2 regions of the Bradyrhizobium sp. 157 genome follow, and region 1 is predicted to be linked to the other one. Evidence: riboswitches for the same ligand, from Rfam matches in the RefSeq annotation. Region 1 holds a riboswitch; the other holds the start of a gene.
The links. A riboswitch is a leader RNA that binds a small molecule or an ion and turns the genes downstream of it on or off. The one in region 1 is predicted to bind cobalamin.

Region 1 (3,413 bases):
GGACGCACCTCCTCCCATCTTCGAGTTTTCAGTCCGCAGTCGGGATTGATCCAGAGCTGCCGATCGGAAACTCGCTGCCGCGCCAACACAATCAGCTGCTTGATTTCCGCCGCTGCGGGAATGCGCGGTGAATGAATGTCGTAGACGCCGGGCCCGATCTCATTGGGATATTAGTAGCTCTTGAAGGCCTCGAGCAATTCCATCTTAGAACGCGACCTCTCGATTGAAATGACGTCAGCATCCATTGCTGCGAACGCATCGATGATTTCGTTGAACTCGGAATAACACATGTGGGTATGGATCTGAGTTCCGTCGGCGACAGCGGAGGAGCAAACGCGGAAGCTGTCCACTGCCCAATCGAGATAGTTCCTCCACTGCGATTTGCGTAGCGGCAATCCCTCCCGCAACGCAGCCTCGTCGATCTGGATCATGGTCGCTCCAGCCGCCTCAAGGTCGATGACCTCATCTCGGATCGCAAGAGCGATCTGACGGCATGTCTCGCTCCGCGAGATGTCGTCGCGGACAAACGACCAGTTCAGGATCGTCACCGGTCCGGTCAGCATAGCCTTGACGGGTTTCTTGGTCAGAGACTGCGCATAGCGCCACCATTCAACGGTCATCGGCTTCGGCCGGGAAACATCTCCGAACAGGATAGGCGGGCGAACGTACCGCGACCCATAAGACTGAACCCAGCCGTGCTTGGTGAAAGCGAATCCCAACAGCTGCTCGGCAAAGTATTGAACCATGTCATTGCGCTCGAACTCACCGTGTACGAGCACGTCCAGGTCGATATCTTCCTGCCACTGCACGGTACGGGCTGTCTCCGCTTTCAGAAGCTGCTCGTACTGCGCGTCATTCAGCGCTCCCCGCGCATGAGCCGCACGCGCATTCCGGACGTCGACCGTTTGCGGGAAGGATCCGATGGTTGTCGTTGGAAACATCGGCAATGCGAACGCGACGCGCTGGACGTCGGCACGCTGGGTGAACGCACTGCGACGGCGACGCATGCTATCGTCGATCGCGGCCATTCGTCCGGCGACATTCGCATTGTGGATCTCGGGCGATGTTTCGCGGGTCACGGCTGCGTCCTCCGAAAGCGCAAGTTCATCGGCCACCTCGGCAGCATGGCCGGCCAGCGCTTTGCCCAATATCGAAAGTTCCTTGATCTTCTGAACTGAGAACGCCAGCCACGTCTTCAGATTGGGATCGAGATCGGTCTCTAGCTCAATGTCGATCGGAACATGAAGCAGCGAGCAGGAAGGAGCAATCTGAACACGGTCCCTGCCCAGCTTTTTGACCATAGGGGCAATTGGTCGAGCAGCGCCGCAAGATTGGAGCGCCAGACGTTGCGACCATCAACGACGCCTAGCGAGACCACGAGATCTCTGCGGGCTGTGGCGACAATTGCGTCCAACTGGTCGGGTGCCCGAACCAGATCGACATGAAGCCCGGCAACGGGCAAGGCCAAGGCTGTTTCAAGATTGTCGCCGATAGCGCCGAAATAAGTGGCCAGCATGATTTTAAGGGCCGGCACAACCTCTGCGAAATGAGCATAGGCCCGGCGGACAGCCGCCCGCGACGCTTCGTCGACGTCCGTCACTAGGCATGGCTCGTCGAGCTGAACCCATTCAGCACCGCGCGAGGCTAGTTCGCGGAGGACATCGACATAGACTGCGAGGAGCCGGTCAAGCAGCGACAGCGGATTGAATGCGGGATCTGCGCTTTTGCCGAGCTTCAGGAAAGTGACTGGGCCAACTAGGACGGGGCGCGTTCGGTAGCCGAGGCTTTTTGCCTCCTCATATTCCTCGATCGGCTTTCGAGAGGAATACTTAAAGATCTGATCCTGGTGAAATTCCGGCACCATGTAGTGGTAGTTGGTATCGAACCACTTCGTCATTTCCTGTGCGGCTACTCCAGGCCCATGCTGAGCGTGACCACCGTCCTGAGCGCCACGCGCCATGGTGACGTAGGTCTTGAGCGACACAGGACCTTCGGTCCAGCCGTAGACGTCGGGAATGGCGCCGACCGTTACGCTGGTATCGAGCACATGGTCGTAAAACGAGAAGTCATTCGAAGGAATGACGGTCGCACCGCGGGATTTCTGCCGTGCCCAATTAGCGGCACGAAGTTTACTCCCCGCCTCGAGGAGCTCGGCTTCGCTGGAGTTTCCCGCCAAGTAGCTCTTGAGCGCGAATTTGAGTTCGCGTCGTGGGCCGATGCGTGACATCCCCAGTGTGGCAACGGGAAGCGAAAGAATAGACATAGCTCAGACGCCATGATTGGGGCAAAGGCCATGGCGGACGCATGCAGCGAATATCGCGTGAGCGACAGCTGCTTGGCGCACACCGGGACACCCCGCCCGTGGACGATATAATCGAGGCAGGTCTCCGGGCTCGCGGGTCGTCGCTGCTGTCCGGCCTTCCCGAAGCCGCATGGCTTCAGTGACTTCGTTGGACAGCGGCTCGCCGCTTACAGTTGCGGGGGCAGCGCCGGCATTGCACCGGCTTCCCTCTTAGCTCCGGATCAAACGAAATCCGGAGACCACGACGGCTGGCATTATGCGCACGAGGATCGATCCGTCAACCTACTGGAGTGTCGCTGCGATATTGCCCAAGCGATTGCGAGCTGTACTAGGTAGGCTACAACGGTCTTACTCCCGGCCTGGTGAAAACGCGTGGATCTGTGGAGGCTCCGCTTGTGAATGCGTCCGCTCAACACCCTGTTCGCGTAGTCGGATGAGCTCCGCGAGCAGAACGAACGCGCCGGGCGCTTCGACATCTGCGTGATCGCGACAAAGCCTGGTCTTTTCCGTCAGCAGCTTCTCGAACTCGTCCGTAAGGAAGTTGCGATCATCCTCGGCCGGCATCCGTTTGATCACAGTGCCATGAGGCTCTGAGGAATTGCAAAGGCCGGATTACTCCAGGATCGAACGGATGATCAGGTCGGACTGCCTGTGTTCGGCTGACCCCGCGACGAGCCGCGAGCTCGATCGCCTCCGTGGCGTTGGTCAAGATGATCTCCTCGGTGCGCCAGGCACTCACGTGCTGAGCGACTTTGGCGCGCGCCTTCGTTGTTTCCGTCGCCGCTTGGGGAGTAGTGCAGCCTGGACGTTGGCCTGCGCGACATCGCAGGAACAGTTCCGGACCTCAGGATGCACGCTGACTTGCGAAACTGGAGTAAGCGGCGAGAGGGCGGGCGGCGGGATCGTGCTATGACTCTACGCTCCATGCACTCGTGCACGGAAGCGGATGCCGAGCTTCTCGTACGTCTTCAGGATCTCCGGACCGATCTCGTCGCGCGAGGAGACCGCCTCTTCGGCTTCGGCCGTGACGTCGCTTTAGATATCCTGCAAATCGATCTTGTGATATTTGACGCCCCGTCCACCTCGCCTTGGCTCGTCAGCCAGCGACGAT
Region 2 (3,413 bases), on a different contig from region 1:
TCCGGCGCGCGCACCAGATCGAGATGCAGGCCGGCGATGGGAAGGGACAGCGCGAGGTCGCGGTTGGCGCCCAGCCCGCCAAAATAGGTCGCCAGCATGATCTTGAGCTGCGGTACTGCGCTCGCGATCTCCGCATAGGCATAATGCAGTGCCTGCCGGGCGACGACGTCGAGATCGAGCACGAGACATGGCTCGTCGATCTGCACCCATTTCGCGCCGCGATAGGCGAGTTCGCGCAGGACCTCGATGTAAACCGGCACCAAGCGATCAAGCAGGGACAGCGGATTGAAACCGGCATTCTTGCTCTTGGCGAGTTTGAGAAACGTGACCGGCCCGACCAGCACAGGGCGGGTCTGATAACCCAGCGCCTTGGCTTCCTCGTATTCCTCGATCGGCTTGCGCGAGGCGAGGACAAATTTCTGATCCTTGGCCAGTTCGGGCACCATGTAGTGGTAGTTGGTGTCGAACCATTTTGTCATCTCGAGCGCCGGCACGCCATGCGCGGCGTCGTGTCCGTGATTGATATGGCCGCAGCTCGCTTCACGCGCCTTGCCTTGCGCGCCGCGTGCCATCGCAAAGTAAGTCGCGAGGGAGACCGGCCCGCCGTTCCAGCGATAGATTTCCGGAATCGCACCAACCATCACGGATGTGTCGAGCACCTGGTCGTAGAACGAGAAATCGTTCGACGGGATCACGGTGACGCCAAGCTTTTTCTGGCGCGCCCAGTTGGCGGCGCGAAGCCCGACGCTGGTTTCGATCAGCGCCCTCTCGTCGGTTGCGCCCGACCAGAAACTCTCCAGCGCGAATTTCAGCTCGCGGCGCGGACCGATGCGCGGCGTGCCAAGGGAGGCAACGGGAAGTGAGGAAGTGGAGATTGTGGAAGAAGACGTAGAACCAGACATTGGCTTAACCCCAAAAGTTGGGGGCAAAGGCCGAAGTGACACGTCTGGATTTTCGCGAACGGCAGAGCGCGCGCGGAAAATCGCAACCGCACCACCGGGACACCCCGCCCGAGGACGTGTATGTTGTCGAGGCAGGTCTCCTGGCTCGCGGGTCAATGCTGCTGTCCGGCCTTCCCGAAACCTCGTGAGGCTTCAGTGACTTCATTGGACAGCGGCTCGCCGCTTACAGTTGCGGGGGCAGCTCCGGCTTTGGCTTTTCGGCCGCACCGGCTTCCCTCTTAGCTTCGGAAGAACGTCTCCCGAAGAACCACGACAGGGTCCACTTATCGGCAACGCGGCAGGCGCGTCAACTCGGCGATATTCGCCGGCGCGTTGTAATCGTTGTTCACAGCCGAGAGTTCCCTCGCCGAAATTCTTGCACATCACCTGCTCTTCCCATTGACAGGCGGACGCGAATAACACGAGATATAGCTGTCACGGTCCGCCATGACCCAACACATGGTGGCTAAGAGGGAAGCCGGTGTATCGCGCGTAATGCGCGAGAATCCGGCGCTGCCCCCGCAACTGTAAGCAGTGAGTTGTTTCCGAATCTTACGTCACTGATGCGGCATCGCATTGGGAAGACACGGGGACAACGGCGACCTGCGAGCCAGGAGACCTGCCGCGACACCGAAAAAACGTCCACGGGCGGGGTGTCCCGGCGGCGCTTGCAGATTCATGCCGGCATTTCCAGCCCGTGCACTTGAAGCAGCGTCCTCTCTGACATCCAGCCCCAACACCATCACGGGGTCTCTTGATGTCACTCTCTCTCGATCGCGAAGCCAGCGCCGCTCCATTCCTCCGATTGCTGCCCGAATCGCTTGCCGCCTCGGAAGCGCAGCCGCCGATGCAGGTGATTCGTCGCAACGGCACGGTTTCGAAATTCGACGCCAGCAAGATTTCGGTCGCGATGACCAAGGCGTTTCTCGCGGTCGAGGGACATGGCGCGGCGGCCTCCCGCCGGGTGCATGAAATCGTCGAGCAATTGACCGCCGAAGTCGTCGGCGCGCTGTCGCGCCGGATGAGCGAGGGCCGCACCTTTCATATCGAGGACGTGCAGGACCAGGTCGAGCTCGCCTTGATGCGCAGCGAGCATCACAAGGTCGCGCGCGCCTATGTGCTCTATCGCGAGGAACGCACGCGCCAGCGTGCCGGACAGGACGCGGCCATGGCCGCCCAGCCATCGGGGAAGCCCTCGTTACGTGTCACGCTGGCCAGTGGCGTGCAGGTCCCGCTCGATATCGCGCGGCTGACGCTGATCATCGAAGAAGCCTGCACTGGCCTTCAGGGCGTCGGCGCCACCGCGGTGCTCGCCGAGACGCAGCGCAATCTCTATGACGCCATCAGCGAGGACGAACTGGCGCTGGCGTCGGTGATGGCCGCGCGCACGCTGGTGGAGCAGGAGCCGAACTACGCCTATGTGAGCGCGCGGCTCTTGCTCGACAAGCTGCGCACCGAGGTGCTGTCTTTCGTGCATAATACGCCGAGCAGCGCATCGCAGGCCGAGATGGCCGAGCGCTACGGCGAGTACTTTCCGGCCTACATCAAGGCCGGCATCAAGGCCGAACTGCTCGATCCCGATCTGGCGCGCTTCGACCTGAAAAAGCTTGCCGCGGCATTGAAGCCGGAACGCGACCTGGCGTTCCAGTTTCTGGGTCTGCAGACGCTGTACGACCGCTATTTCCTGCATGTGCACGGCAATCGCATCGAGCTGCCGCAGGCGTTCTTCATGCGGGTCGCGATGGGGCTGGCGATCCGCGAGATCGACCGCGAGGCGCGCGCGATCGAGTTCTACGATTTGCTGTCGTCGTTCGACTTCATGGCCTCGACGCCGACGCTTTTCAATTCCGGCACGCTGCGGCCGCAATTGTCGTCCTGCTTTCTCACCACCATCGCCGACGACCTCGACGGCATCTTCAAGTCGGTCAAGGACAATGCGCTGCTCGCAAAATATTCCGGTGGGCTCGGCAACGACTGGACCCGCGTGCGTGGGCTCGGCGCGCACATCAAGGGAACCAATGGCGAAAGCCAGGGCGTGGTGCCGTTTCTAAAGGTGGCCAACGACACCGCGATCGCCGTCAACCAGGGCGGCAAACGCAAAGGCGCGGTCTGCGCCTATCTCGAAACCTGGCACATCGACATCGAGGAATTTTTGGACCTGCGCAAGAACACCGGCGACGATCGCCGCCGCACCCATGACATGAACACGGCGAACTGGGTGCCCGACCTGTTCATGCAGCGCGTCGAGGCCGACGGCGAATGGACGCTGTTCTCGCCGGACGAGACGCCCGATCTGCATGACCTCTACGGCGAGGCATTCGCCGAGCGTTACGCGGCTTACGAAGCCAAGGCGGCGCGGGGCGATATCCGCGTGTTCAAGCAGATCCGCGCCACCGATCTCTGGCGCAGAATGCTGACCATGCTGTTCGAGACCGGGCATCCCTGGATCACGTTCAAGGATCCCTGCAATCT

Region 2: linked by a shared signal. The riboswitch ahead of IVA95_RS21165 (ribonucleoside-diphosphate reductase subunit alpha) and the one ahead of metE (5-methyltetrahydropteroyltriglutamate--homocysteine S-methyltransferase) in region 1 are both predicted to bind cobalamin.

The regions. Positions count from the first base shown of each region.
Region 1 is NZ_JADPKF010000086.1:25,673-29,085, forward strand. It holds partial or broken gene metE (5-methyltetrahydropteroyltriglutamate--homocysteine S-methyltransferase) at 1-2,263, opposite strand, end outside; cobalamin riboswitch at 2,361-2,561, opposite strand; gene IVA95_RS23155 (hypothetical protein) at 2,651-2,866, opposite strand.
Region 2 is NZ_JADPKF010000079.1:91,967-95,379, reverse strand. It holds gene metE (5-methyltetrahydropteroyltriglutamate--homocysteine S-methyltransferase) at 1-875, opposite strand, end outside; cobalamin riboswitch at 1,015-1,229, opposite strand; cobalamin riboswitch at 1,363-1,583, shown strand; gene IVA95_RS21165 (ribonucleoside-diphosphate reductase subunit alpha) at 1,699-3,413, shown strand, end outside.